DNA from 4 places in the Tumebacillus amylolyticus genome. Region 4 is predicted to be linked to each of the others. Evidence: riboswitches for the same ligand, from Rfam matches in the RefSeq annotation. Region 4 holds a riboswitch; each other region holds the start of a gene.
The links. Region 4 has a riboswitch for S-adenosylmethionine ahead of JJB07_RS12640 (methionine ABC transporter ATP-binding protein). Riboswitches for the same ligand answer to the same signal wherever they lie in the genome.
Positions count from the first base shown of each region.

Region 1: it holds a riboswitch for S-adenosylmethionine, as region 4 does, so the genes downstream of both, JJB07_RS10995 (aspartate kinase) here and JJB07_RS12640 (methionine ABC transporter ATP-binding protein) in region 4, are expected to answer to the same signal.
Region 2: it holds a riboswitch for S-adenosylmethionine, as region 4 does, so the genes downstream of both, JJB07_RS04415 (bifunctional homocysteine S-methyltransferase/methylenetetrahydrofolate reductase) here and JJB07_RS12640 (methionine ABC transporter ATP-binding protein) in region 4, are expected to answer to the same signal.
Region 3: it holds a riboswitch for S-adenosylmethionine, as region 4 does, so the genes downstream of both, metH (methionine synthase) here and JJB07_RS12640 (methionine ABC transporter ATP-binding protein) in region 4, are expected to answer to the same signal.

Region 1 covers NZ_JAEQNB010000003.1:206,315-213,811, forward strand. Annotated here, with positions in the region: gene JJB07_RS10985 (homoserine dehydrogenase) at 1-885, opposite strand, end outside; gene metX (homoserine O-acetyltransferase MetX) at 891-1,943, opposite strand; SAM riboswitch class I at 2,037-2,160, opposite strand; gene JJB07_RS10995 (aspartate kinase) at 2,215-3,273, opposite strand; SAM riboswitch class I at 3,352-3,474, opposite strand; gene JJB07_RS11000 (aspartate kinase) at 3,518-4,762, opposite strand; lysine riboswitch at 4,912-5,104, opposite strand; gene uvrC (excinuclease ABC subunit UvrC) at 5,144-6,922, opposite strand; gene JJB07_RS11010 (thioredoxin family protein) at 6,966-7,280, opposite strand; gene JJB07_RS11015 (spore germination protein) at 7,365-7,497, opposite strand, start outside.
Region 2 covers NZ_JAEQNB010000001.1:944,460-951,956, forward strand. Annotated here, with positions in the region: gene JJB07_RS04400 (GAF domain-containing sensor histidine kinase) at 1-1,164, opposite strand, end outside; gene JJB07_RS04405 (nitroreductase family protein) at 1,378-2,016, shown strand; gene JJB07_RS04410 (aldehyde dehydrogenase family protein) at 2,132-3,634, shown strand; SAM riboswitch class I at 3,757-3,875, shown strand; gene JJB07_RS04415 (bifunctional homocysteine S-methyltransferase/methylenetetrahydrofolate reductase) at 3,978-5,900, shown strand; gene JJB07_RS04420 (LTA synthase family protein) at 6,147-7,497, shown strand, end outside.
Region 3 covers NZ_JAEQNB010000003.1:437,679-445,175, forward strand. Annotated here, with positions in the region: gene JJB07_RS12100 (glutamate-1-semialdehyde 2,1-aminomutase) at 1-1,324, shown strand, start outside; gene trxA (thioredoxin) at 1,440-1,766, opposite strand; gene JJB07_RS12110 (NifU family protein) at 1,796-2,029, opposite strand; gene JJB07_RS12115 (HD domain-containing protein) at 2,187-2,834, opposite strand; gene yunB (sporulation protein YunB) at 2,900-3,616, opposite strand; SAM riboswitch class I at 3,733-3,831, shown strand; gene metH (methionine synthase) at 3,931-7,371, shown strand; gene JJB07_RS12130 (spore coat protein) at 7,433-7,497, opposite strand, start outside.
Region 4 covers NZ_JAEQNB010000003.1:551,880-559,376, forward strand. Annotated here, with positions in the region: gene JJB07_RS12620 (DUF4855 domain-containing protein) at 1-798, opposite strand, end outside; gene JJB07_RS12625 (DUF4097 family beta strand repeat-containing protein) at 869-1,741, opposite strand; gene JJB07_RS12630 (MetQ/NlpA family ABC transporter substrate-binding protein) at 1,870-2,703, opposite strand; gene JJB07_RS12635 (methionine ABC transporter permease) at 2,738-3,409, opposite strand; gene JJB07_RS12640 (methionine ABC transporter ATP-binding protein) at 3,409-4,440, opposite strand; SAM riboswitch class I at 4,527-4,649, opposite strand; gene JJB07_RS12645 (beta strand repeat-containing protein) at 4,854-7,043, shown strand; gene JJB07_RS12650 (hypothetical protein) at 7,176-7,497, opposite strand, start outside.

The sequences.
Region 1 (7,497 bases), 350 kb from region 4:
CACGACGTCCGCTTGGATCGTGACGGCGTTGAACACGTCGTTGATGTTCGCCAGCGGATGGGCTTTGGGCAACAAGCGCGGGCGTACGGAGAGCTGCAAGCCATCGTCTGTCTCGCGCGCGTTGCCGATCAGTTTGATCGAGTAGCCCAGGCGTTCCGCCAGTTCGAGATCGGCCGCTTGCAGAGAGGTGATGCCCACGCGTTCGATCTGCGCGAGGTCAACTTCCGCTTCGTACGCGAGGTTGGTGAGGATCGCGAGTTTGTAAGCAGCATCGAAGCCCTCGACGTCTGAGGTCGGATCGGCTTCTGCATAGCCGAGCGCTTTGGCGTCTTCCAAGATGTCGGCGTACTCGCGCCCCGTGCTGCCCATCTCGGTCAAAATGTAGTTGCACGTGCCGTTCAGAATGCCGGAAATTCCCTTGACACGGTTTGCCGTCAAGTAGCCCTGCAACATGCGAATGACCGGAATGCCCCCGGCAACACTCGCTTCAAACAACAGGTGGGCACCGCTTTGCTCGGCGACGGCGAGCAATTCGGCACCATGTTTTGCCATCAGTTCTTTGTTCGCCGTGATGACGTGGCGCCCGGTGCGCAGGGCTTCCGTGATCACCGTGCGCGCCGGTTCCAGACCGCCCATCACTTCGATCAGCACATCGTATTCGGCGTTCAAAACATCTTCAGGATAAAGCGTCAGCAGCCTTGCGTCGATGTCGAACTGACGCTCTTTTTCCAAGTCGCGAACGAGAATCGACGTGACCTCCACTTCGTACCCGGTGCGTTTTCGAATCGTCTCCCGGTTGCTGTGGAGGGTCTTGAACACACCGCCGCCGACCGTGCCAAGGCCCAAAATTCCTACGCGCACCGTGCCTTTTTTCTCTGCTGTCATATTCATCATCCCTCCACTCGTTGTAAAAAGCGTTTTACGGTCTCCGACGTCTGCTCCGCTTCAATCAAAAACGCATCGTGTCCATGCACCGATGCGATTTCCGCATACTCGCACTTCACGCCCGCTCGGAGCAACGCCTCGTAGCAGGCCCTCTGTTCAACTGACGGGTACAAACGGTCACTGTCGATCCCAACCCACAGCACGTTTGCCGTAATACGCTGCAAGGCTTCCTGCAGGCCCCCACGGTCGCGTCCGATGTCGTGATGGTCCATTGCGTTCAACAAGCAGAGGTAACTGCCGGCATCGAATCGATTGACCAACTTCTGCCCGTGGTGGGCGAGGTAGCTTTGGATCTGGTAGGAAGCGGCGTTCGGTGTCGTCTCCCGCCCGAAGCGATCTTCGAACAGTTCATAGGAGCGGTAGGTAATCATACCGATCTTGCGTGCCAAGGCAAAGCCTTGCAGGGGGCCAGGACCGTCGTAGTAGTCGCCTCCGTTCCAGGCGGGGTCGTTGGTGATCGCGGTGCGCATCGCGTCGTTGTAAGCGATGGCGAGCGCCGAGAGCTGTTGAGCGGAGGCGATCGGGATGCAGTGGCGCACGAACGATGGATAGGTCACCGCCCATTCGATCGCTTGCAGCCCGCCCATCGAACCGCCGATGACGAGGTGCAAGTTCGGAACGCCGAGTTCCTGCAGCAACCGATGTTGCAAGTGAACCATGTCGCGAATCGTCACAGTCGGAAACGAACTGCCGTAAGGGTGCCCCGTCTCCGGGTTCACCGATTGCGGCCCCGTTGAACCGATGCAGCCGCCGAGCACGTTTGAGCAGATGACAAAATACCGCTCGGTGTCCAGCGCTTGCTTCGGTCCAACCACGCCGTTCCACCATTGCGATGCCTGCGCGTCTCCTGTCAGCGCATGACAGACCAAGACAGCATTCGTCCCCGTCTCGTTCAAGGTTCCGTGCGCTTCATACGACACCTTCACTTCGCGCAACAACGCCCCGCTCTCCAAGCGGAACTCAGGCAACACCAACGTCTTCGTACGACACTTCTCCAACACCGTCAACCTCATCCCAACCTTTCTCTCGAGAGCATAAAAAAGACCCCCTGCTTGTGAATTACAAGAGGAGGTCCTGTATGTACAGTCCACCTCTTATCTGTCAGACAGGCGTCTACACGCCGTGTCTGCTGGATTTAGCACCTCTTCGCCTGTTGTGTACAGACGAGGTTGCCGGGCTTCGTCGGGCCAGTCCCTCCGCCGCTCTCGATAAGAGTTTCACGTTATGGTTTTGTTGTTTACTTCTAGTCTTACCATGTTGTAACACGTTTCATTCAAAAGTGTCAAGAATTTTCGTACGTTTCGCGTCGAGTCCCAGCGCGGTGTGCAAGACACGCACCGCTTCGTGGACGTGGCTTTTTTCCACCAGACAGGAGCAACAGGTGACGCTGACGTGCAGGCCGTGCACCGAGATGTCGGCCCCTTCCAGCGCAACTCGAATCTGCGGGTGCAGCTCGGCTCCTGTGGTCAGCGGCGCGGCGACGACTGAGATCTTGGCGAGGTCACCATCGGCTTCGAACGTGTCTCCCGGCCAGCCGGATTGCAGGTCGGGGTCCAGTGCGATCCCGTAGACGGGCAGTGCTAGAGCATTCGCTACCGTCGAGGTGAGCAGCGTCCCCGGATCGTCGTACTCGAAGGAGGAGCGCACGCGCACGGGAACACGGTGTCGGCGAGCCGCTTCAACAGCCCGCGGGTGCAGGACGTTCGCCCCGAGATGCGCCAATTCCCACATCTCGTCGTAGGGAATCTCGTTGATTCGCTGTGCGTGCGGGACGATGCGCGGGTCGGTGGTATAGACACCGTCCACGTCGGTGTAGATTTCGCACAGATCGGCACCCAACGCCCCTGCCAGCGCAACGGCTGTCGTGTCGGAACCGCCTCGACCGAGCGTGGCGATCTCTCCACAGGGGGTCAACCCTTGGAATCCGGCGACGATGACGATCTTGCCCTGCCCCAATTCGGCCCAGATGCGCGTCGGGTCGATGTCGATGATCCGCGCACGCCCGTGGTGAGACTCCGTGCGAATGCCCGCGAGCCCGCCGGTGAGCGAGATGCTCGACGCACCCAACTGCTGCACGGCAATCGCCATCAGCGCGCAGGTGACCTGCTCCCCCGTGGAGAGCAACATATCAATTTCTCGCGGCGACGGATTGTCTGACAGAAGACCTGCCAAGTCCACCAAATGATCGGTGGTATGCCCCATCGCCGAGACGACGGCGACGACTTGGTGCCCGGCCTGTGCCGTCTCAACGAGACGACGTGCCGCTTTTTGAATGCGTTCTGCGTCGGCGACAGATGTGCCGCCGAATTTTTGTACGTAGATCGTCATTGGGAATCCCTCCATCGGATCGTAAAAAACCCCCACTTTTTAAATAAAAAAGAGGGGGTCCTGTATCCAGGATTCCACCTCTTATCTGCCAAGCGTGTACGGTACACACGCTTGCTGGATTTAGCACCTCTTCGTTCGTGTGGGTACGAACGAGGTTGCCGGGCTTCGTCGGGCCAGTCCCTCCGCCGCTCTCGATAAGAGTGAATCATCACGTTTATGAAGTTATTACCTGTTTTATCACGGACTATGCGTGGCTGTCAAGACCTGCCACGACAGCTTCTTGTACAGAATCGAGCCCAAACGAAGTGTGCAGAGCTTGCACCGCTTGGTGTGCGCGATCTTGATCGATTACGGTCGAAACTTTGATCTCCGAGGTGGAAACCATCTTGATCGAAATGCCCGCATCGGCAAGCGTTGCAAACATCTGCGCCGCAACCCCCGGGTTCGAGATCATGCCCGCGCCGACGATGGAGACTTTCGCCAAGTTTTGTTCCACAGAGAGTTGCACATCCGGAAATTGCGATTTCAGCGTCGTCAGCGTGGTGTCGAGATCGTCCTCGCCAATCGTGAAGGAGATGTCCGATTGCTCGTCATGCACAACCGATGTGACGATGATGTCCACGTTGACCGCTTGATCCGCCAATGCTTGGAAGATGCGTTTCAAGTTGCCGGTGCGGCTTTGCACACCCACCAGACCGACTTTGACCACGTTCATGTCGTGAGCGATCCCTCGTACGATTTGTCCTTGTTCCATTGCTGCGACCTCCTCTACCAGCGTACCCGGATTGTGATTGAAGCTCGAACGCACCATCAGCGCGACGTTGTATTGTTTCGCAAATTCGACGGCGCGCGGATGCAGGACGCCTGCTCCCAAGTGCGCCAGTTCCAGCATCTCATCGTAGGAGATCGCCGAAAGTTTGCTCGCTGCTTTCACGACGCGCGGGTCGGTGGTATAGACGCCGTCCACGTCGGTGTAGATTTCGCATAAGTCCGCTTTCAGAGCTGCGGCCAACGCGACCGCCGTCGTGTCGGAACCGCCGCGACCCAGCGTCGTGATCGAGCCGTCCTCGGAGGTGCCTTGGAACCCGGCGACGATGACGATGCTCCCGTCGTTCAGCGCTCCGTGCAGACGAGTCGGGTCGATGTCGGTAATCCGTGCGCGACCATGCACCGCCTCGGTCGAGATCCCGGCCAGACCGCCTGTGAACGAAATGCTTGTATGCCCCAGTTGTTGAACGGCCATCGCGAGCAACGCAATGGAAATTTGCTCCCCTGTCGAGAGCAACATGTCCATCTCACGCGGTGACGGATTGGTCGTCAATTGACGCGCGAGGTCGATCAGGTCGTCTGTCGTATCGCCCATTGCGGAGACGACGACCACGACGGAATTCCCCTCGTTCGCGGACTCCACGACGCGGCGTGCCACACGCTGGATGCGTTCGGCGTTGGCGACCGAAGAGCCGCCGAACTTTTTCACAATCAATGCCATAGGTTTTCTCCACTCCCATCCTGTCTCTGTGCTGTGACTTTTCACATTGCGGGTGAGAGGACTCCGTTCCTAAAATAAAAACAGCCGTAAGAAAGGGAATCCCTTCCTACGGCTGAAAACAGACGTACGGTGTCCCTCTTCTCCCCTGGTTGTGAGATAGTCCTCCACGTGACGACGGGTAAATTCCGTCACGTGACAGTCCTGCACTTGTTCAATGCAGACCCAGCCTGAAGTCACCCGGTGTGTCCTCGGCTTCGGCGAACGTCCCTTTCCCCACGATTCATTGAGATCCCGGTCTCTCCTCGTACGTACTCTTGATCGATTCGCGCCTCTACTCACCTCGTTGAGAGATGAGGTTCCTATAAAACTTTCGTTAGTATATCATGCCTGCGCCAAAAAATTCAAGATCTCTCGCGCCAACTTGTCCCCGACTCCCGCTTTGCGGTATTCTTCGACGCTGGCGGTCTTCATCGCTTGCACGGAGCCGAAGTGTTTGAGCAACGCTTTGCGACGTTTCTCTCCCACACCCGGAATGTCGTCAAGGACAGAGCGGAACGCGTTTTTCCCCTTGGTTTCGCGGTGGAAGGTGATCGCAAACCGGTGAACTTCGTCTTGGATGCGCGTCAGCAAGTAGAAGCCCTGCGACGTGCGGTCGATCGGAATCGGGGCAGGGTCTTCGCCGAGGAAGAGTTGCGATGTGCGGTGACGGTCGTCCTTGGCAAGTCCGCACACCGGGATGTCGAGACCCAATTCGTTCTCCAAGACATCGAGCGCTGCGTTGATGTGGGCGCGACCGCCGTCGACGAGCACCAAGTCCGGGAGGGACTGGTTCTCTTTTAGCAAACGGGTGTAGCGACGGCGGATGACTTCGCGCATCGAAGCATAGTCGTCCGGGCCTTGGACGGTCTTGATCTTGAACTTGCGGTAATCTTTGCGTGACGGTTGGCCGTCGACGAACACGATCATCGCCGCTACGGCGTCCGTGCCTTGGATGTTCGAGTTGTCGAACGCTTCGATGCGACGCGGCGTCGGGATCATCATCGCTTCCCCGATTTGCTCGACGGCGCGGATCGTGCGGTTCTGATCGCGTTCCATCAGTTTAAAACGCTCGTTGAGGGCGATCTTGGCGTTCTCAACCGCCATGTCGACGAGTTGTTTTTTGTCCCCGCGTTGCGGCGTTTTAACGTGGACGCCCTTGAGCCACTCCTCCAGCACTTGCGCTTCTTCGCCTTCGTAGGGCAGGAGAATTTCCTTGGGGAGATCGGCGTTGTCGATGTAAAATTGCGTAACGTATGACAAAAAGTCCTCACGTTCTTCGCCGTGGTACGGGAAGATCTGGACATCGCGTTCAATCAGTTTGCCTTGGCGCATGTAAAACACTTGGACACACATATGCTCTTTGTCAGCAAAATAGCCAAACACGTCGCGGTCAACGGTGTCGGCCATCGTGACTTTTTGCTTCTCCATGACGCGCTCGATGGCTTCGATCTGATCGCGCAGTTCCTTGGCGCGCTCGAAATTGAGGTTCTCCGCTTCCTGCATCATCTGGTCGCGCAAGTTGTCGGCGATCTCGCGATGACCTCCGTTTAGAAAACGGGTGATCTCTTTGACCATGCCTTGGTACGTTTCCGGCTCGACTTTGTATTCACACGGTGCGATGCATTGGTTGATGTGATAGTAGAGACAGACTTTGTCTTTGAGCGTCTTGCATTTGCGCAAAGGGTAGAGGCGGTCGAGCAGTTTCTTGGTCTCGTAGGCAGCTTGCGAGTTCGGGTAGGGTCCGAAATACTTGCCTTTGTCCTTCGATACTTTGCGCACGATGTCCAGTTTCGGATGCTCTTCGCCGGTGATCTTGATATACGGGTAGGTCTTGTCGTCACGCAACATGATGTTGTACGGCGGTTTGTATTGCTTGATCATGTTGCATTCCAGCACCAGCGCTTCGACGACGGTGTTGGTGACGATGTATTCGAAGTCGGCGATGTTCGAGACCATCAGTTGGGTTTTGCCATCGTGGCTCCCTGTAAAGTACGAGCGAACACGGTTCTTCAAGACTTTGGCTTTGCCCACGTAGATAATCTCGCCGCCGGCGTTTTTCATCTGGTAAACGCCCGGTTTGTCGGGCAGGAGTTTGAGTTTCTCACGGATTCGCTCACGCACGTCCATGTGCGATCACCCGCTTTCTAGTAAACTGTCGTACTCTCTATTCTAGCAAAAACGGCGTGATCAACTCTAGTAGCACTTTCTTGCTTTGCAACCCGATGATTCGTTCAACGACATGTCCTTCTTGGAACAAGAGCAGGGTCGGCACGCTCATAATTCCATGATGATGCACGAGTTGACCGCAATGATCCACATCCAGACTGAAAACCGACATCGACTCGCCGTACTCCTCCTCGATTTCGGTCAGCACGTCCTCTTGACTTTGGCAGGGTGAACACCAAGCTGCATGAAAGTAGACGAGGACCACGCCCTGTTGTGTATGGCTTTGGAAGTTTGATTCTGATGTTGGTTTCATACCTTCACGCCCCCCTACTCATACTACATGGCTTTCCTCATCTAGGCAAAAAAGTCCTGCCGCACGCGTGCGACAGGGCTTTTTTTACTTCGGGGTGTCGTCTTGCGGGTGCAAGATCTTCGGTCGTTTCGATTTCCAACCGGCCGGCGGGCGGAACAGGACATGCACGAGAGCGGCGCGATTGAACGGAACCAACGGCCAGAAGTACGGCGTGTCC
Region 2 (7,497 bases), on a different contig from region 4:
CTGCTCCTCCATGTACTGCGCATTGCGCATCGCCACGCCGGCATGCGTCGCGAAGATCGTCATCATCTTGACGTCATCATCACGAAACGCATAGGATTGCTTTTTGCCAAGCGACATGACTCCGACCACGCGGTCTTCGATATGAATCGGGACGACGAGCAACGAGCGGGTATCCTCTTGGGTCTCCGTTCGCAGCACCCGCGTATCGCGCTCCGCATCATGAATCAACATCGGCTTGCCCAAGTGCGCCACTTGCCCGACGATGCCCACCTGCATCGGAATGCGCTTGAGCAGGTTGACTTCCGACGTCCCGGTCACACGCTTGAGCGTTCCGTCCTCCTCCACGAGATAGAGCATGCCATAACTTCCGCCGACCAACTTCGTCGCTTCGGAAATGACGTGCGACAACACCGTGGGCAAATCATTCTGCTGGTTGATCGATTGCGACACGACGAACAGCGTCTCCAACGATTTGTTCGCACGCGTCAGGTTTGTCAACAAGTGTACCACGAACGTCACGCCAACCAAAGGAATGAAATAAAATAAAGTCCCGATCGAGCCCGGTCCGGCGTACTTCGGATCGTACGCCATCCACAGCATAATTCCGTTGATGAAGAACGAAGAAGAGATCGACATCAACCACAGCAGGAAAAAGGACAACGTAGACCCGCGGCCGTCCATGTTTTTGAACAAGTACCATCTCACCAAAACGGTCGTTACCGTCGTAAACACGAAGCATTGCACGGCCAAATCGATGAGACCGTGACTCACCAAGCGTTCATCGCCGAGCAGCGGATGCACAAGCATCGTCGCAAACTCCGCCAAAACCAACGCAACCGCCCGCGACGACGTGTTGAACACGACTTTCTGCCACGGTTTGCCCTGCATCATGTTGATCGACGCAAGCATCAGCACCCCGATGATGACCGTGGCCTCGCCGCCTGTTGCAAAGCGCAACGCAAAGAGAATAGGGAATGTGAACGCGTAATTGATCTTGCCAAGCCGCAACGGCAACAACTCGATCAACACGAGCAAGATCGTCAGCGTAATCACCGTAGACGGCATGTGCCATTCGGCGTTGATCAGGGAATAGATCATCCCCGCCGCGCCAAGTCCGGCTAACGGAAGCAGGGGAAAGGACTGTCGAGTGAATTGCAGAGGCATGAATTTCCTCCTGACGCATTCTTTCTTATTCTTTCTTAGAGAACGAGAACTAATCTGATACTTTCCACAACTACATACCAAGTCCCTGCTGGAAAAAACGCCAGATCATCGCAAATTCATTACTTTACAAAAGAAAGTAACTTGGTTATGATCTTGAGAATACAGGGGAATGCTACCCAGCGGAACCTGAACCTCGAAAGGACTGATTCTCCCATGACCCAAAACGTACATAACCAAGTCACCGTCGAACAAGCGATGCGCGAACGCCATGCCGTGAAAAAATACGATGCCTCCTACACCATCCCGGAAGCGGAACTCAACGCCATCCTCGAACTGGCGGCAACCTCTCCGTCCTCTTGGAACCTGCAACACTGGAAGCTCGTCGTGATCACCGACCAAGCCACCAAGGAGAAAATTCTCCCGATCGCGTACGGACAACAGCAAGTGGCAGACGCATCGGCTGTCATCCTCGTGCTCGGCGACCTCGAAGCGAACAAAAACGCAGAACCTGTCTTCAAGCCGGCACTCGACGGCGGCTTCATCTCCCAGCAAGTCTACGATGTACTGCTCGGCCAAATCGCAGCGGCGTACGACAACAACCCGCAAGGCGCACGCGACGAAGCGATCCGCAACTCGTCCTACATCGCGATGCAACTGATGCTCGCAGCCAAAGCATACGGCTACGACACCTGCCCGATGGGCGGCTTTGACAAGGAAAAAATCGTCGAAGCCCTGAACGTGCCGTCCCGCTACATCCCGTCCGTCCTGATCTCGCTTGGCAAAGCAGCGACACCGGCGCATCCGTCCGGCCGTTTCGGTCTCGACCAAATCGTCGTCAAAAACTCCTTCTAAGAATCGAAAATGCTCGAAAAAAAGACCCGCCCGCCCACGCGAGCGGGTCTTTTTTGTCCCCTCCTCCCATATCTTTGTAACAGGCTGTACATAGAGAACAGGGGGTTTTCAATCGATGGAAGCAATTAGCCATAAACTCAACCCGCGCACGGTTGATTTCGTAAAGTCCAAAACGGTGAAAAAAATGTTCGTCGGCGGTCAATTTGTGGAAGCGGTCTCCGGCAAGACGTTCCCGATCTACAACCCGGCGAACAACGAAATTCTCGCCTACGTCGCCGAAGGGGACAAGGAAGACATCGACCGCGCCGTCGCCTGTGCCCGCGACGCGTTTGAATCCGGCCCGTGGCATCGCATGATGCCGTCTGAACGTGCCCGTCTCATCTACACGTTGGCCGACTTGATCGAGCGTGACTCTGACGTATTCGCAGAGATCGAATCGCTCGACAACGGCAAGCCGATTGCAGAAGCCAAAGGGTTCGACGTTCCGATGACCGTCGAGCACTTCCGCTATTACGCAGGCTGGGCCACCAAGATCTCGGGCGACGTGATTCCGGTCAACATCCCGAACATGCACAACTACGTGCGCCGCGAGCCGATCGGCGTCGTCGGGCAGATCATCCCGTGGAACTTCCCGTTGTTGATGGCCGCTTGGAAACTGGGGGCGGCACTGGCGACAGGCTGCACCGTGGTTCTCAAACCGGCAGAGCAAACGCCGCTGTCCGCCCTCTACCTCGCCAAACTCGTCCAAGAAGCGGGCTTCCCGGCGGGCGTCGTCAACATCGTGCCGGGCTTCGGCGAAACGGCGGGCAACGCGCTCGTCACCCATCGTGACGTGGACAAAATCGCGTTCACCGGCTCCACCGAAGTCGGCAAGTTGATCATGAGCAACGCAAGCGTCGATCTCAAGCGCGTCTCTCTGGAACTGGGCGGCAAGTCGCCGAACATCATCTTCCCGGACGCAGACTTCTCCCGTGCGGTCAAAGGCTCGATGCAGGCGATCTTCTTCAACCAAGGCCAAGTCTGCTCGGCAGGTTCCCGCCTGTACATCCACAAAAGCCAATACGACAACGTGCTCTCCGACATGGTGACGCATGCGAGCAACGTGCGCCAAGGCTACGGCATCGACCCGAAAACGCAAATGGGCCCGCTCGTCTCCGAAGAACAACTGACCCGCGTCACCGGCTACATCGAACGCGGTCTGGAACAGGGAGCCAAGATCGCCATCGGCGGTGAGCGCGGCGAGGGCGACCTCTCCCGCGGCTACTTCGTGCGACCGACCGTGTTCTACGATGTCCAAGACGACATGGCGATTGCCCAAGAGGAAATCTTCGGCCCGGTTGTCGCCACGATGCCGTTTGACGACATCGAAGACGTAATCAAACGCGCCAATGCATCCACCTACGGCCTCGCCGCCGGCGTCTGGACGCAGAACATGAAAACGGCGTTCACCGTCGCGAACTCGCTCAAAGCAGGTTCCGTCTGGATCAACTGCTACAACATGTTCGACGCCGCTTCTCCGTTTGGCGGGTACAAACACTCCGGCATCGGCCGCGAGATGGGCGAATACGCGCTGGAAAACTACACGCAACACAAGAGCGTGTGGGTCAACTACAACTAAGCGCAGTCAAAAAAAAGGGGAGTGCCGTGTGCGGTCACTCCCCCTTTTTTTCTCACATTGACGCGATGAAGAGTTTGATGTATTCTAAAGTATGTTGAAAGTTCGTAAAACTTCATACGCAACTCTTATCCAGAGAGGTGGAGGGACTGGCCCTACGAAACCTCGGCAACCGGTATCAATCGTGATACATGGTGCTAATTCCAGCAATTACGTCCATGTGGGACGTTTTGGCAGATAAGAGAGGATCTCGATCTATTGTCGAATTGTACAATGAGCCTCTTCTTGGACGCCTGAGAAGAGGCTTTTTTATATACTTTTTTGGAAGAAGGGGTGGGGAAGCAAAGTGAATTCATCACATGCTTTTCGGGCGCGACTGCGGTCTGATGTGTTGGTGGGGGACGGCGCGATGGCAACGCTTTTGTATTTGCAAGGCAACGCCATCGGAGCTTCGACGGAGGAATTGTGTCTGACGGAACCGGATTGGGTGCGGGATGTGCATATGGCGTATCTGGATGCGGGGGCGAACGTCATCGAGACGAACTCCTATGCGGCCAACCGCGATTCGCTGGCACGCTATGGCTTGGAAACGCGCACCACGCGCATCAACCGCGCTTCTGTGCAGATTGCGCGTCAAGCGGTGGAGGAATCGGGACGCGAAGCGTTCGTCGTAGGCTCCATCGGCTCCATCCTCGCCGGTCGCATTCGCGGCACTGAGTGGGAGGAATACCGAGACATCTACGAGGAACAGGCGGTTGCGCTCTTGCATGAAGGCGTCGACGGTTTGATTCTCGAAACCTTCTACGACGTCGAAGAGTTGCTGCTGGCGTTGGATGTCATCCGCCCGCTGGCCGCTTCGAGCGGTACGCCGATCATCTCGCAACTGTCGCTTCTGGAAGTCGGCCGCACCCGAGACGGGTATGAACTGACCCAAGCGTTTCGCCAACTGGAAGCGGCAGGCTCCGACGTCGTCGGTCTGAACTGTCGACTCGGCCCTGCTGAAATTCTCGGCTCCTTGGAAAAAACCATCGTCCCCGAAGGCATGCCGATCTCCGTCTACCCGAACGCCGGGCGACTGGGCATGATCGACGGCAAAGTCCAATACAAATCCAACGCCGCGTACTTTGGCGACTATGCGGTTCGACTGCTCGACCAAGGCGTTGGACTCCTCGGCGGTTGTTGCGGCACTGCGCCGGAACACATCCGCGCGATTGCAGACGCCGTCGCGGGAAAAAAACGCGTGCCCCGCATCAACCCCACCCTCGCCGCCAAAACGGAAGTCATCGAACGGGAAACGCCGCGCATCGAATTGCCTCCGTCTCCGAACATCGTCGATCTGGTCGGTCAACGCCATACGATCATCGTCGAGTACGACACCCCGAAGGACCTCGACATCGAAAAGTACCTCGCCGGAAGCAAAGCGCTCCAAGAAGCCGGAGCAGATGCGATCACCCTCGCCGACAATTCGCTGGCGACCACCCGTGTCAGCAACATGGCGCTCGGCGCCATTCTCAAGCGTGAAATGGGCATCGAAGCGATCGCCCACGTCGCCTGTCGCGACCGCAACTTGATCGGGCAGCAATCTCATCTCTTGGGTCTGCACGCACTGGGCTTGAATCAAGTCCTCGTCATCACCGGCGACCCGGCGCGAGTCGGAGACCTGCCGGGGGCGACGTCCGTGTTCGATCTCTCGTCGTTCGACCTGATCCGCATGGTCAAACAACTTAATGAAGGAATTGCCTTCTCCGGTCGTCGGATGAAGAACAAAGCCCGCTTCGTCGTCGGAGCGGCGTTCAACCCGCACGTCCGCAATTTGGAGCCGGCCATCGCACGCCTCGAACGCAAAGTCGAAGCGGGAGCAGACTTCATCATGACCCAACCCGTCTATGACGTGGAGACGTTACTCGCGATCCGCGAAGCGACGAAGCACATCCAAGTTCCGATCTTCATCGGCATCATGCCGATGACAGGGTCGCGCAATGCAGAATTTCTGCACAACGAAGTGCCGGGCATCAAAATCGCCGAATCGACGCTTGAGCGCATCAAGCGCTTCGAAGGCGAGGCCGCCCGTCACGAAGGCGTGCAGATCGCCAAGGAACTGCTCGACGTCGCCGTGCAACATTTCAACGGCCTGTACTTGATCACGCCGTTCCACTATACCGATATGACCGTCGAATTGACCCGCTACGCACGGGAAATCACGGCGGCCCAAGCGGAGATCGCGGTTGCGGCTCACGGCCATCACCACGGTTTCGGCTGCAACTGCTAATTCAACGCACGAATGGAGGGAACCCACCTTGAAATTCTCGGGCGTCGACCTCCTGCTCTTGCAATTCTCTCCGCAATTGGAAGAGATGGAGCGCTTCTCCCGCGACGTCATGCAAGTTCAACAACCCGTATGAGGAAAAAGAAGCCCGGCAGGCACACGCCGGGCTTTTTTTGCGTTCAACATGATTTCGTCATCTAGTTTTGCTACACTGGGTGGCAAACTTAATGAGAAGAAGGTTGAAAACAAATGAAGCGTCCCGAGCTCAAGGCACTGAGAAGCCCTTTTGTCCTCTACACGCTGTTTATGATACTCAAGTCCCTGCATGTCCGACAATGGATGTACGAAGACGCCACGTTTTGGAGCGTCGTGGCAGTGGAATTGAGTGCTTTTTTGTTGCTGTTCAGCGCTGTGGAGCTGATTGGCAGAAAGGGCAAGAACGTCGTCTATTTCCTGCTGAACTTCCTGCTTTCCACCATTTATTTGGCGGTGCTGGTCTACTACCGCCAGTTCCACCGCATCCCGCCGTTTGAGTCGCTGTACTTGCTCGGCGAAGCGGAGTCGGTGGGCGACTCCATCGCGGTGCTGCTCGACCCGACCGATGTCATCATGTACCTCGACCTCGTCGTCGTGGCGGTGTTTGCGCTGATCCGCAAACCGATCTTCACGGCGAACCCGCTGTTCCCGCGCAAAGTCTGGGGCGGCGTGCTGGTCTTGTCGCTGCTGGTCTCAAGTTGGAACATCACCTTGAAAAGCTCGCAAGACGTCCTCGACCCGTCCAAACTCGCCAAGGACGTCGGCCTTCTCAACGCCGAAGCCTACCAAGCGATCAAAGAAAAGCGCAGCAAGGAATTCGACACCGGCCCGATTACGCAAGAGGGCATCAACGATCTCAAAGGCATCACCGAACCGACAGACCCGCGCGCATTCGGCGTGGCGAAGAACAAAAACCTGATCGTCATCCAGCTCGAATCGTTCCAAAACTTCGTGCTCGGCAAGAAAATCAACGGCCAAGAGATCACGCCGAACCTGAACAAACTGGTCGGAGAGAGCCTCTACTTCGATCATTACAACTCCATGATCGGGCAAGGCAACACCTCCGACGCCGAATTCATCACGAACACCTCGCTCTACCCGCTGGAGAACGGCGCGATGTCGACGATCTACAAGGACAAATCGTTCCCAAGCCTCCCGAAACTGTTGGAGGACGCCGGGTATGACGCGTTCACGATGCACGTCAACGACGCGAGCTTCTACAACCGCAACGAGATGTATCCGAACATGGGATACAACCAATACTATGACAAATCTTACTTCGGCACCGACGATGTCATCGGCATGGGGTCGAGCGACAACGTGCTCTACGGCAAGTCCCTGCCGCTGTTGAAGGAACGAGCGGACCGCGGACAACCGTTCTACGCCAACTACGTCACCCTGTCCAGTCACCATCCGTTCAAATTGCCGGACGGGGCGGACGACTTGCAAGTGCCGTCCGAGTACCAAGGCACGATGCTCGGCGATTATCTGCACGCCGTGCATTACACAGACGCGGCACTGGGCACATTCTTCGACCTCTTGAAGCAAAACGGCCTCTACGACC
Region 3 (7,497 bases), 110 kb from region 4:
ACAATGGCAACATGATTCACGAAAGGTGGCACACCCCTTGAATAGAGAAACATCCAAACACCTCTACGAAAAAGCTCAAGACGTCATCGTCGGCGGCGTCAACTCCCCGTCCCGCTCGTTCAAAGCGGTCGGCGGCGGCGCTCCCGTGTTCATGGAACGCGGCGAAGGCGCACACTTCTATGATGTGGACGGCAACCGATACATCGACTATCTCGCCGCATACGGTCCGCTCATCCACGGCCACGGCAACAAACACATCGCTGATGCGATCACCCAAGCGGCCCAGAGCGGTGTCCTCTACGGCACTCCGACCAAACTGGAAATCGACTTCGCCACGATGCTTCGCGATGCGATTCCTTCCTTAGAAAAAGTCCGCTTCGTCAACTCCGGCACCGAAGCAGTCATGACGACGATCCGCGTCGCCCGCGCCTACACAGGCCGCAACAAAATCATGAAGTTCGCCGGCTGTTACCACGGACACTCCGACCTCGTGCTGGTCGCAGCTGGCTCCGGTCCTTCGACCCTCGGCATCCCGGACTCGGCAGGGATCCCGCAAGCGATCGCCAACGACATGATCACGATTCCCTTCAACGACCTCACCGCATTCGAAGACGCACTGAAAAAATGGGGCGCTGAAACCGCCGCCATCCTCGTTGAACCGATTGTCGGCAACTTCGGCATCGTCCGCCCGGACCCCGGCTTCCTCGAAGGCGTCAACGAACTGGCTCATCGCTACGGCGCGCTGGTTATCTACGACGAAGTCATCACCGCGTTCCGTTTCCATTATGGCGGTGCGCAAGACCTGCTCGGCGTCAAACCGGACATGACCGCGCTTGGCAAAATCATCGGCGGCGGCCTCCCGATCGGCGCATACGGCGGCCGTATCGACATCATGGAAAAAGTCGCACCGCTCGGCCCGGCCTACCAAGCGGGCACGATGGCAGGCAACCCGGCTTCCATCGCGGCAGGGATCGCCTGCATCCAAGAACTGCAACATGAGGGAACCTACGAACGCCTCGACAACTACGGAGCTCAACTGGAAGCGGCCCTCCTGCAAGCGGCAGCCCGTCACGGGCACACCGTCACCCTCAACCGCGTAGGCGGAGCGTTCGCGCTGTACTTCCTCGACCATGAGGTGCGCAACTACGACGATGCCCAAGCGGCTGACGGCGAGAAATTCGCCCGCTTCTTCCACCTCCTGCTCGACGAAGGCGTCCTGCTCGCACCGTCCAAGTACGAAGCGTGGTTCGTTTCCACCGCCCACACCCAAGCGGACATCGACTTCACCATCGACGTGATCAACCGAGTCTTCGCCCAACTCTAAACAAAAGACCCTTCACCTGCCCGGAAACAAGCGGGTCGAAGGGTCTTTTTTCATAATAAAAAAGACCTGCCAAGGCCGCAGCCTGACAGGTCTTCTCTTCCCAAACAAACGCGGCTTACAGAACGTCAGCCAGTTTGTCGAGCAGTTGAGCTTTGTTTTGGTAGCCGACGAGGGTCTTCACAACTTCGCCGTTTTTGAAAACGAGCAGAGTCGGGATGGACATAACGCCGAACTTTTGCGAAGTCGCCGGGTTTTCGTCGACGTTGAGTTTGCCGATGGTCAGCTTATCGGAAACTTCGCCTGCGAGATCGTCGAGGACCGGAGCGAGCATTTTGCACGGACCGCACCATGCAGCCCAGAAGTCGACGAGAACCGGCTTGTCGCCTTGAATTGCTTCGTTAAAGTTCGCGTCGGTTACAGTTTGAATGAGATCAGATGCCATGATTGATTCCCTCCAATTCGTCGTCTGGCTTAGACAGCCACGACTTCTTTGATTTCCGGTACTGCTGCGCGAACGGTGCGCTCGATGCCCATTTTCAGGGTCATGGTGCTCATCGGGCAACCGCCGCAAGCGCCGGTCATGCGGATCGAAGCGATGCCGGTTTCAGCATCAACGTCCACCAATTCAGCGTCGCCGCCATCGGATTGCAGACCCGGGCGAATTTTATCAAGTGCTTCCTGTACGCGTGCGCGAAGATCTTCCATCATGTATTCCTCCTATCGGTATCGTTCATTTTATCGGTTGGTTGACGCCCATACACATCTAGTATAGGCGGAACTTGTGAAGGCCATTCTGTTGCAAGCCTTCAACATATTGTATTTGTATTGTAGGAAAAATGAACTGGAAAGTCTGTGACTTCCGTTACATCTGTCCTTCCCACTCCGCATGGAACCGCTCCAAAAACTCTTCCATATAACGATGCCGCTCTTCGGCGATTTGTTTGGCGGCGTCGGTGTTCATGAGGGCTTTGAGCAAAAGCAGTTTTTCATAGAAATGATTGACAGCGGTGCTCTTGCCCTTGCGATACTCGTCTGCCGTCATGTCGGTGCGCAGCGGCAGGGTCGGGTCGTGGCTGAGTTGCCCCTTGGCACCGGAATACGCAAACGTGCGGGCGATGCCCAGCGCACCGATGGCGTCGAGACGGTCGGCATCTTGAACGATTCGGCCTTCCAGCGTCCGCACCGGGGGGCGGTTGCCGCCCTTGAACGACATCGTCGTGATGATCTCCAAGAGATGCGCGCGTGTGTCCGCATCAAGGTCGTGCGCATCCAGCCAGTTCGTGAGTTTTTTCATCCCGGCTTCGGGGCTTTCGTTCAATTTCTCGTCGGGGATGTCGTGTAACAGTGCTGCAAGCGAGCAGACAAAAACGTCCGCACCCTCAACGCGCGCGATCCGTTCAGCCATGCGCCGCACACGCTCGATGTGCCAGACATCATGACCGGAAGAGTCTCCGCCCAATTCCTGACGAACGAAGGCTTCAGCCTCTTGCAAAATCCATGTACGTTCCATAAAAATGCTTCCCTCCCGCTCCCCATCTTACCAATAGAAGGTACAGCGAGCAAGGCGAGCGCTTTTTACTTCGCTGGCTCGTTGAGGTTTGGCAACTCAAGCGGCGGCAACGGCGAACTCGTCTGCCCCACGGCAGACCCCTGCGCGTTGTACACCATCTGCGGCACGTCGCCGACCATAACCAGATAGGCGATCGGTACCCGCGTGCTGACTGCATTTGGATGCGTGGAAAACGGCACGACAATCGTCTCTTCCACCGTGAGATCCAGATACAGCACATGCACCGTCTGGTTGATGCCGGCATTGCGCGTCTCATATCCCACTTGTGATTTGGCAATTGTAATCGGGCGGATCTTGATGGGAATATCCGGCCCGAGCGCCGCCAGAATCGAACTCTCATACACCACTCCGAGCGGCAGGGAGATCTCCTCTTCCTTGGAATGCGACAACTCGCCTTGAATATAGTCGGTGACTTGCGCCTGCAAACGCGTGGCTTCTTGCATGTTGAAATACCCGGCGCTGACTTTGCCGTTTGGCCCCTCCCGGAAGTTCATCAGCAAATTGTAGTCGGCAACGCTGGCAATTTTTTTGGAAATCGAATCGTTGATCGCCTTGACCGCATACTGCTCGGCGTATTTCTCAGCCGCGAGCTCCAGATGCGGACGCATCGACGTTTCGTAATAGTAGATCGTCTGCACGCTGGAGAACACGATCATGACCAAGACAAGAAACAGGACGAGCCGCCAGTTCAGACGCTTCCTCCTGCCCACCTTCATCGCCATCGGACGTCCCTCCTTCTCCTCCATGTGTATGTCCCGCGCACCGTTGGTAGAAGATTGACAAACGCGTCATCGAAATGGTACTGTTGGTGAAGTGTTTCGAATTGAATATTTATTTTCTCTTATCCAGAGAGGTGGAGGGACTGGCCCTTTGATACCTCGGCAACCGATTGATCAGGTGCTAATTCCAGCAAAGCGTACGCTTTGGAAGATAAGAGTGGCGGTATCCACCCCTTTTTGCAACTTCTGCCCTCTTCTCGTCTCCCAAGACCGAAGAGGGCTTTTTCTATGCCCGCTACTCCGAGGAGGAATTCGACATGTCAAGCAAAACCCCGATCCAACAGCAATTGCAACAAAAAATTCTCATCCTCGACGGCGCGATGGGCACGATGCTCCAACGAGAAAACTTGACCCCGGACGACTTCGGCGGTGAAGAGCTCGACGGTTGCAACGAGAACCTCGTCCTCACCCGCCCGGACGTCATTCGCAACATTCACGAAGCCTACCTCGAGGCCGGTGCCGACATCATCGAAACTAACACGTTCGGTGCTACGTCTGTCGTCCTCGCTGAATACGATCTTCAACACCTCGCGCATGAGATCAACATCGAAGCCGTGCGTCTCGCCAAAGAAGCGGTAGACTCCTACTCCACACCGGAATGGCCGCGCTACGTCGCCGGTGCGATGGGCCCGACCACCAAGACCCTCTCGGTCACCGGCGGGATTACGTTCGAAGATTTGACCGACTCCTACTATGAACAAGCACGCGCCCTGTTGATCGCCGGCGCAGACGTGCTTCTCCTGGAAACGGTGCAAGACACCCTCAACGTCAAAGCGGGCGCCATTGCCATCCAACGCGCTTTCCAAGACACCGGCATCGAGATCCCCGTCATGCTCTCCGGCACCATTGAACCGATGGGGACGACGCTTGCAGGTCAGAATATCGAGTCGTTCTACATTTCGCTTGAACACTTGAAGCCGATCTCCGTCGGCCTGAACTGCGCAACAGGCCCGGAATTCATGCGCGACCATCTGCGTACACTGTCCGAACTCGCGACCTGCTCTGTCTCCGTCTACCCGAACGCCGGGCTCCCCGACGAGAACGGTCACTACCACGAGACCCCGCAAAGCCTCGCCAAAAAACTCGCCGGATTCGCAGAGAAAGGCTGGCTGAACATCGCGGGCGGTTGCTGCGGCACCACACCGGATCACATCCGTGCCATCCACGAAGCGTTGCAAGATTTCAAACCGCGCACCAGCGCCGAACCGCACCGCCCGGCCGTCTCCGGGATCGAAACCGTCTTCGTGGAGCCGGACAACCGCCCGCTGATCGTCGGCGAGCGCACCAACGTGCTGGGTTCCCGCAAGTTCCGCAACTTGATCGTCGATGGCAAGTACGAGGAAGCGTCCGAGATCGCCCGCGCCCAAGTCAAAAAAGGCGCACACGTCATCGACATCTGCCTCGCCGATCCGGACCGCGACGAAGCCCGAGACGTTGAAGAATTCCTCAAGTACGTCACCAAAAAAGTCAAAGTGCCGCTCATGATCGACTCCACCAACCTCGACGTGTTCGAGATGGCGCTGAAATACTCGCAAGGCAAAGCACTGCTCAACTCTGTCAACTTGGAGGACGGCCCCGAAAAGTTCGACGCGATCGTTCCCATCGTCAAAAAGTACGGAGCTGCCATCGTCGTCGGCACCATCGACGAGCAAGGCATGGCCGTCACCCGCGAACGCAAGCTGGAAGTCGCCAAGCGCTCTTACGACTTGCTCGTGAACCATCACGGACTCGACCCCCGCGACCTGATCTTCGACCCGCTGGTCTTCCCGTGCGGCACCGGCGATGAGCAGTACATCGGTTCGGCACGGGAAACGGTAGAAGGAATTCGTTTGATCAAAGACCACTTCCCCGAATGCCAAACGATCCTCGGCGTCTCCAACATCTCGTTCGGTCTGCCGGGCGCCGGTCGCGAAGTGCTCAACGCCGTGTTCCTCTACCATTGCACCAAAGCGGGCCTCGACTACGCCATCGTCAACTCCGAGAAATTGGAGCGCTATGCGTCGATCCCGGAGGAAGAACGCCGCCTGTCCGAAGAGTTGCTCTTCAACACCAACGACGCAACGCTCGCCACCTTCACCGACTTCTACCGTGAGAAAAAAGTCAAAGTGGTCATCAACGCTTCCACGCTGACGTTGGAAGAACGTCTCGCCTCCTACATCGTCGAAGGCACCAAGGAAGGCCTCTACCCCGACCTCGACGAAGCGCTGACCAAGTACAGACCCTTGGAGATCATCAACGGCCCCCTCATGACCGGGATGGAAGAAGTCGGCCGTCTCTTCAACAACAACGAGTTGATCGTCGCCGAAGTTCTCCAATCGGCCGAAGCGATGAAAGCAGCCGTCGCCCACTTGGAGCCGCACATGGAGAAGACCGACAGCGCGGTCAAAGGCAAGATCCTGCTCGCCACGGTCAAAGGCGACGTCCACGACATCGGCAAAAACCTAGTCGAGATCATCCTCTCGAACAACGGCTTTGAAGTCATCAACCTCGGGATCAAAGTCGGCCCGGAAACCCTGATCGCCGCCGCTCGCGAACACAAGCCCGACGCCATCGGACTCTCCGGATTGCTCGTCAAATCGGCGCAACAGATGGTCACAACGGCGCAGGACTTGAAAGCGGCCGGCATCGACGCGCCGCTGCTCGTCGGCGGTGCCGCACTGACCCGCAAATTCACCTATACCCGCATCCAAGCGGAGTACGACGGCCTCGTGCTCTACGCCAAGGACGCGATGGACGGTCTCGACCTCGCCAACAAACTGACCAACCCGAAGGAACTCCCGGCGCTCATCGAAACCCAGCGCCGCGACCGAGCGAATTTCGAGAACAAGACAGTCGCCCAAGAAGTCGCCGTCGCCGTTGAGATCCCGGATCGCTCGCCGCACATCCAACAGACCCACCCGGTGTTGCTCCCTCCTGACACCGACCGTCACGTCCTGCGCGACTACCCGGTGGATCACTTGCAACCGTACCTGAACTTGCGGATGTTGCTGGGCAAACACCTTGGACTCAAAGGCAACGTCGAGCAACTGTTGGCAGACGGAGACGCCAAAGCGACGGAGCTCTACTCCGTCGTCGAAGACCTCCTCGGGCAAGCAAAGCGCGACGGACTGATTCGCCCGCAAGGCATGTACCGTTTCTTCCCGGCGCAGTCCGAAGGCAACAAAATTCACATCTACGACCCGGCGGACACCTCCGTCATCTTGGAGACGTTCGACTTCCCGCGTCAACCCAAAGACTTGCACCTCTGCCTAAGCGACTTCATCCGTCCGGTCGAGAGCGGTGAAATGGACTATGTCGGCTTCTTCGTCGTCACGGCGGGTCGCGGCATCCATGAGTTGGCAAGCCAATGGAAAGACGCAGGTCAGTACCTGAACTCGCACGTCCTGCAATCGCTCGCCCTGGAACTTGCCGAAGCGTTTGCCGAGCGCGTGCATCACATCATGCGCGACGCTTGGGGCATCCCGGACCCGGCGGAGATGACGATGCAAGAGCGCTTCGGTGCCCGTTACCAAGGCGTCCGCGTTTCGTTTGGCTATCCGGCGTGCCCGAACCTCGAAGACCAAGCACCGCTGTTCCGTCTCTTGCAACCTCATGACATCGGTGTCGAACTGACGGAGGGCTTCATGATGTTCCCGGAAGCCTCCGTCTCCGCCATGGTCTTCTCCCACCCGCAAGGCCGCTATTTCAACGTCGAATAAGAGTTGTACAGAAAAAAAGACCCTTACGCGCTTCTCTGCGTGTAAGGGTCTTTTTTCTTGCTTAGTAGTTTGCGTTCTGGGTGTAGGTCATCATCGTGTTGCCTTGGCCTTGGAACGCTTGCAACA
Region 4 (7,497 bases):
CAAGGCGTAGTATTCGCGACCGTTCCAGACGAGCCCGGTCATCGACCACATCTTGAGGTTGACTTTGTCGTGGAACTTCCAGTCACCGTCATAGCGGTAGATTTGCGAGTTGTCGTTGGGGGCGACGATGTTCCAATACGTGCCGTCGAACATGATTCCGAACGTATCGTTCACGCCGAATGCGCTGCCGTCCGGTTTTTGCAACGCAATTTTGCGGGCAATTCCGTGTGTGGCGGCGTTGATCACGTAGATGTCGCCACGGTCAGTCAAGAGATAGAGGTAGCCGTCCACATACGTCATGTTGTGCCCGTAAGGAGTCGGGGCGTCCCAGGCATCCACGACCGTTCCGTCCTTGTGCAAACGCTGAATCTTGCCGTCTCCGTTGTAGTAGACAAACAAATCGTCGCCCTTGCCGGTGGCGATGCCTTGGATGTTGTTCGACGGCTTCGTTGACGGGGAGAAATGACGAACTTCACGTCCGGAATCCGGGTCGACCTCCCAGATCGAGCCGTCCTCGCGGGCGGTGACGTACACGCGATGGGTGCCCGTGACGGGAGCCATGCCGAATACGTTTTTCGCCGACAAATCTGTATAGCGAATCCATTCCGCTCGCTTCTCCCCCGGAGCTAACGAGCGTTCGAGAGCCACTTGCTGCGGATGGTAGAAACCGTTCCCCTGGGTTGTGACGATGTCGAGTCCCGTGATGGTAAACGCACCAGAGGCCGACGCCATTAACGTCGGCCCGAGGAGAGCGGTGGATAAGAAGAGCGGCAATAATGCTTTGATTTTCACGTTCATGTTCGATCCCCCGCGATTCTGCAAAATGTCATGGGGGTGATTTCGACGTTTTTCGCACGCTTTCCTGCTCTTAGGAATGGTTGACTTCAATCCCGCCCGCCGAGGTATGGATGTCGATCAGATTCGTGCCTTGACCTGTGGTGACGGTGAGTTTTTGCGAGAAGCCGGACGTTTGCACCGGCAGGGCGTTGCCGGTGATGCGGCCGGCGCTGGTATGCAGTTTGTACATCGCATCGGTGTTTGTCGGAACGCGCATCTCGACGCTTCCGTTGCTCGTATTGAGCGACCATGTGCCTTGGAGTTGTACCTGCTGGTTGACTTTGATCTGGCCGTTGTGCGTGCTGACCGTCACGCTTTGCCCGCAGTCGCGCAGGAGAACTTGGCCGTTGTGCGTATGGGCGTTGATTTTCTCCGTGACTTTGTCGAGATCGAGCATGCCGTTGTGCGAGGTGACGTCCACCGGGCCGTCGATGCGCAAGATCTCGACGTGGCCGTTGTGGGTGTGCGCTTCGACTTTTCCTTCGACATCGACGATGCGCAGCGCACCGTTCGACGTGTGGGCATCGACGTCGCCGTTGAACATCTCGACTTCAATGAAGCCGTTGTGCGTTTTCAAGTAGGCGGACGTGAGAGCGGCCGGGACGTTCAGCGTGACATCGATTCGTACATGCGGGCCGAGGAACCAACTGTGTGTGTGCTCCTGCTCGAACTTCACTTCGGAACCGAATTGACGCAGCTTCCAGAAGTTCTCCATCGGAGCTTTTTCGTCGCCGCGAATGCGCACGCGAATCTCCGCTTGGACATGCGGTTGATCCCAGGTACGCACGGCGATTTCGCCGTTGTGGATATGAACGTTCAAGCGGGTCGTGCCGGCGACCGGGGTCAGCTCCACCGTTTTGGTTTCGTCTTTGGTCAACGTGAGTCCGAGCAGTGCTTTCAACATGTTTGTTTCCTCCTTCGGGGGTCCTGTTCTTGTTGTCCTCATTGTACCGCCCGGCGAAAAAAAAAGGCTCCGTCTGCAGACGGAACCTCTCCTCCTCCCTGCGAGGGGAGTCTGTTTCTACTATAGACTTAGAACGCCGGGATGATCGAGCCTTGGTATTTGTCTTCGATGAACTTCTTCGCTTCCGGAGAGTTCAGAGCTTTGGCGAGTTTTTTCAGCGCTTCGTTGTCCTTGTCCTTGGTGTTGACGGTCAGAACGTTTGCGTACGGGGAATCTTTGTCTTCAATGATAAGGGCGTCTTTGGTCGGGACGAGTTTCGCTTCCAGCGCGTAGTTGGTGTTGATCATCGCGAGGTCCACTTCCGGCAGAACACGCGGGAGCATGGCAGCTTCGAGTTCTTTGAACTTGAAGTTTTTCTTGTTTTCGGTGATGTCTTTGAGGGTGCCGGAGATGCCGACGCCGTCTTTGAGCTTGATCAAGCCTTTTTTATCGAGCAGGGCGAGGACGCGGCCTTCGTTGGTGACGTCGTTCGGGAGCGCGATGCTTGCGCCGTCCGGCAGATCGTTTACGTTTTTGTACTTCTTGGAGTAGCCGCCGATCGGTTCAACGTGAACCGGGGTCAGCGCGGTGAGGTCAAGTTTGTGTTCCTTCGCGAAGGAATCTTGGTACGGAACGTGTTGGAAGAAGTTCGCATCGAGCGTCCCGTCTGCCAATTTCAAGTTCGGTTGCACGTAGTCGTTGAAGGTGACGATGTCGAGCTTCACGCCTTCCTTCTCCAGTTGCGGTGCGATCGCTTTGAGGATTTCTTCGTGCGGAACCGGAGAAGCGCCGACTTTCAGGGTGACGACTTTGTTGCCGCCGTCGGTGGTGGAGCCTGCCGTATCGTTTTTCGCAGAAGTGCCGCAGCCGACGAGGGAAGCGGAGAGCAACAGAGAGACAGCGCCGAGGATCAATTTTTTCATGGGTGGAATCATCCTTTCAGGAGTAGGGTTTCTTTTATTTGCGGTTGAAGCGACGGACGAGTTTGTCGCCGACACTTTGGAACACTTGGACCAGAACGATCATGATGACGGTGGTGACGATCATAACGTCCGTTTGGAATCGTTGGTACCCGTAGCGAATCGCGAGGTCGCCCAGACCGCCGCCGCCGATGACACCCGCCATCGCGGTGTAGCCCACGAGTGCGACGAGCGTAATCGTGATGCCGGCGACGATGCCGGAGCGAGCTTCGGGAAGCAAGACCCGTGCGATGATCTGCCAAGTCGTGGCTCCCATCGATTGCGACATTTCGATGACGCCTTTGTCAACCTCCCGAAGTGAAACTTCCACCAAGCGGGCGAAAAACGGCGCGCTGCCGATCACCAGCGGTGGAATCGCCGCCGTCACCCCGATGGAGGTCCCGACGAGAATCTGCGTGAACGGAATCAGCATGATCATCAAGATGATGAACGGAATGGAGCGGAAGATGTTGATGATAAAACTCAGGACGGCGTAGACCCCGCGGTTTTGCAACAAGTGACCCGGTGAGGTCAAGACAACCAAGATGCCAAGCGGCAAACCGATCAGTGCGGTGAACAGCGTCGAGAGCGAAACCATGTACATCGTCTCGCCGAGCGCTTTCCAGATATCCGTCCAATCGACGTTGACGAACAGTTCCTTGAAATCCATTACAGCAGCACCTCCACTTGCAAGCCTCGTGCTCGCAGTTGTTGCACCGCATCCCGTGCGTCGGCCGGTTCCCCCGTGATCTCCAACACCAAGCGCCCGAACGGGGTGTCCTTGATGCGGTTGATCGTGCCATGCAAGATGTTGAACTGAACGGGGAGCGACTGCAAAACTTGGAACATCACCGGCTGGAACGTGGTGTCGCCGAGGAACGAGACTTGCACGACTTGGTGGCGATTGCGCTCTGACTCCGGCATGACGCGGTATTGCTCCAAGAGCTCCAACGGGAAGTCGAAATCGCTGACTTGCTCGACGAACTCCTCCGTGATGCGCTGCTTCGGGTTGAGGAACACGTCTGCAACGGGGCCGAGTTCCACGATCTCGCCGTCGTCGATGACGCCGACTCGGTCGCAAATTTCGCGGATGACGTGCATTTCGTGCGTGATCAACACGATGGTGAGGTGAAGTTTTTTGTTGATGTCGCCCAGCAGTTTCAAGATCGACTGGGTGGTCATCGGGTCGAGTGCTGACGTGGCTTCGTCGCAGAGCAAGACTTTCGGGTCGTTGGCGAGTGCGCGGGCGATGCCGACGCGTTGTTTTTGTCCGCCGGAGAGTTGCGCCGGGTATTTTTTCGCGTGGTCCGTGAGGCCGACGAGGTCGAGCAGTTCACGGACTTTTTTATCGACGTCGCTCTTCGAACGCTTGGTGAGGCGCAGTGGGAAGGCGATGTTTTCGTAGATGGTTGCGGACGAGAGCAAGTTGAAATGTTGGAAGATCATCCCGATCTCGCGGCGCGCCGTTTGCAATTCGGACGAGGTCAGTTGTGTCAGATCTTGGCCGTTCACGATGACCGAGCCGGATGTCGGTTTCTCCAGCAAGTTGATACAGCGGATCAGCGTGGACTTCCCCGCGCCGGAATGGCCGATGATTCCAAAAATTTCGCCGCGTTCGATGGTGAGATCGATTTTTTTCAGCGCGGTGATCGATTTTTTGTCTACGATGTAATCTTTGCGAAGATTTTGCAAGATGATCACCGTGGTCCCTCCTTCGTTATGGTCCGGGATAATAAAAAAGTGCCCTTCAACAGTGAAGGACACAAATGCACATGGCGGATTCGCGTCTCTCATCTGTCAAGACTGTACAGTCTTACAGGAATTGGCACCATTTCACTCAACCTTGTACGGTTGTCATGACGGTTGCCGAGGTTTCATCGGGCCAGCCCCTCCACCTCTCTGGATAAGAGAACAATATTAAGTTATTCGGTCGGAATTAATGGTTTTGACTCTTGACTACAGGTTGGAGTATACCATCCTGAGAAAAAGACCGTCAAGCGTTTTTTTCTCCTCCAAATCTTTCAGCGTGTGAGAGAGTCGGTGTGCGGTGATGCTAAGTTCGGATTGGTGGCGAGCCCGTCCACACTATAGAACGCCCCGAGGAGGTAGACACTTTGAAAAAGGTAACGACTCTAGCTGGCGTTTTTCTCCTGTCCTCATCTCTGCTTGCAGGCTGTACGAATCAGGCGGCACCGAACGGGTCGCCGGATGGAAAGAACGAGACGTATGACACCTCTCGCGGCGGCAAAGTTCTCGACACTCGTGATCCGCGGTATACTCCGCGCAATCTGACGCCTGATCGTGCGAACAACATGAACATTCGCGGGTACAGTGCGGCAGATCGCGGCGGGCGTATGAACGGATTGACGACGGGGAATCGCGGGACTGCAACGGGCGATCTGAACGCTCATGCCGACCCGCAATTGGCGAATCGGATCGCGTCGATTCCCGGTGTGTCGAGTGCGCGTGTCATTGTGAACGGCAACACGGCGTATGTGGCTGTGAATTCTCCGACCAACCGTCATGCGATTACGAAGCAAGGGGTCACGACGAAAAGTATCACGGGCAGCCGCGATACGGGGACGACTTCGCTGAATGACCATCGTGTGCAAGGGCCGGTGGGCACTTCGACCACGAAGGGTGCAGGCACTCCGGTGCAAGTTGGCAAGTCGGGGACGAATACGGCGGCGAGCAACAACAACACCGGGATCATGCGCGGGACCGGTTTGTCGATGCCGTACGCATTGGTTTCGCCGCCGATTGCCAACGTCGGGGGGACGAATTCTCCGTCGATCAAGAGCAACAACCAGACGGGCTATGGCGTGTATGGCGGTGGTGCCAATACGGGCATGAGCGGCTACGGCAACTCGGGCACGGCGACAGGCACCAATACGTCGAACTACAACTCGTTGAACACGGGGAATGCTGTGAACGGGCAAGGTTCTGTGTTTAACGGGAATGGGTATGCGAATTCCTACAGCAATCCGTACGGTGCTTCGACGTATGGGACCTCTGGTACGGCCGGCACTTACGGTGCGGGGTCCAATGCAGGTACGTATGGAACTGTCGGCGGCACCGGGAAAGTTTCCGGAACCGGCAATCCGGGGACGGTTGGGTATCTGAACGGGTACGCAAACGGGACGAATACCACAGGCAACAATTCGGGAACCTATGGTTCCAGCAACTACGGCACGTACGGGGCCGGGACGAACTACGGCACGACTTATGGGCGTGACGAAATGCGCGGCAATCGTGCAGGGACCGGTACGAATTACGGCACCTATGGCACGGGAACAGGCACGAACTCCGGAACTTCTGGGGCGGGGTCTAGCAACAATTACGGCACCTATGGTACGGGGGCCGGTACGAATTACGGAACTTATGGTACGGGCTCTAGCAACAATTACGGCACCTATGGTACGGGGGCCGGTACGAATTACGGTACGTACGGTGCAGGTACTCCCTCGAATTACTCGGGCACCTATGGTACGGGGACTGGGACGACTTCCGGCACGTACGGCACCACCGGTACGGGGACTCGTACCTCGGGGGCCAATATGGGCTCGACGTACAGCGGTTCCAAGTCAGGGGCTCGCGCGTACGGGATGACCGGCGGCGGCACGGCAGGTACTGCGGGGGTTGCAGGTTCCAACGCCGGCATCTATGGCTCCAACGGGGCTTCGTCCGGCAATGGCTCCAACAACACCTACGGCCTGTACAGCTCCTCCACGGGAGCCGGCAACCTGAACGTCTGGTCGGACAACACCATGTCCGACGACCTCCGCGCTCAGATCGTCCAAGCTGTTCGCCAAGCAAATCCGTCGATCAAAAACGTCTACGTCACCGCTTCGCCGTCTCTCATGAATCGCTTCAATCAATACCTGAGCGGCACCAAAAACGCCGGCACCAACGCGGTGCGCAACGCAGGCGGTGCCACGACGAACGCCGTTCGTAACTTCGCAGGCACTGCTGCGTACACCGGCCAAAACTTCTTCAACGACATCCGCACCGGGTTCCGCAACGTGACTTCGAACATCACCAACCGTGTAACAGGCCATACCACGAACTACAACATGGGCACGACCTCCGGCGCAGGCACCGGCCAAACGTCCGGAGCAGGCACGATGTCTCGTGGCGGCATGACCACCAATGGTTCCTCTCAATCCGGCACCTTGGGCACCCAAGGCACACCGATGGGTGGCTCCAATACCGGTTCTGCAGGATTCGGCACCACGCCGAGCGGTTCGACCACCGGCAACGGGGCAGGCGTTCCGTCCAACAACGGTACTTGGATGAACCGCTAACCAGGATCTGCACCAATTGCACCAAGTGAAAAAGACCTCGTCCCCTCGCGGACGAGGTCTTTTTTTCCCCGCTGACGTCCGAAAAAACGCCACTTGCTCGCGGGGAGCAAGTGGCGTTTTTTTCAAAAAGCCTTACAGGAAATCTCGGCGCTCCAAGTGCATGTCTCCGATGTGGTAGTCGGCATGGTTCATCGTGAACGAGATGTTCTCCGCATCGCCCAACTCCCCGAACGTCCGCGCCAACATCTTGGCGACTTCGTTGGCTTCCTCGTCATCCGGACGCTCCCAGAATTCCACGCGGCCGGAAATGTTGTCGCCAATCTCATCGACCGACACGAGGCCCAGCGTATAATGTTCGTCGTCATGCAAGTGGTATTTCGTATGCTCCCCCTTGCGATACGCGACGGAGAGGTGGAACGCTTCGTCATCTTCATCTGCGTCCGTTTCGTAGAAG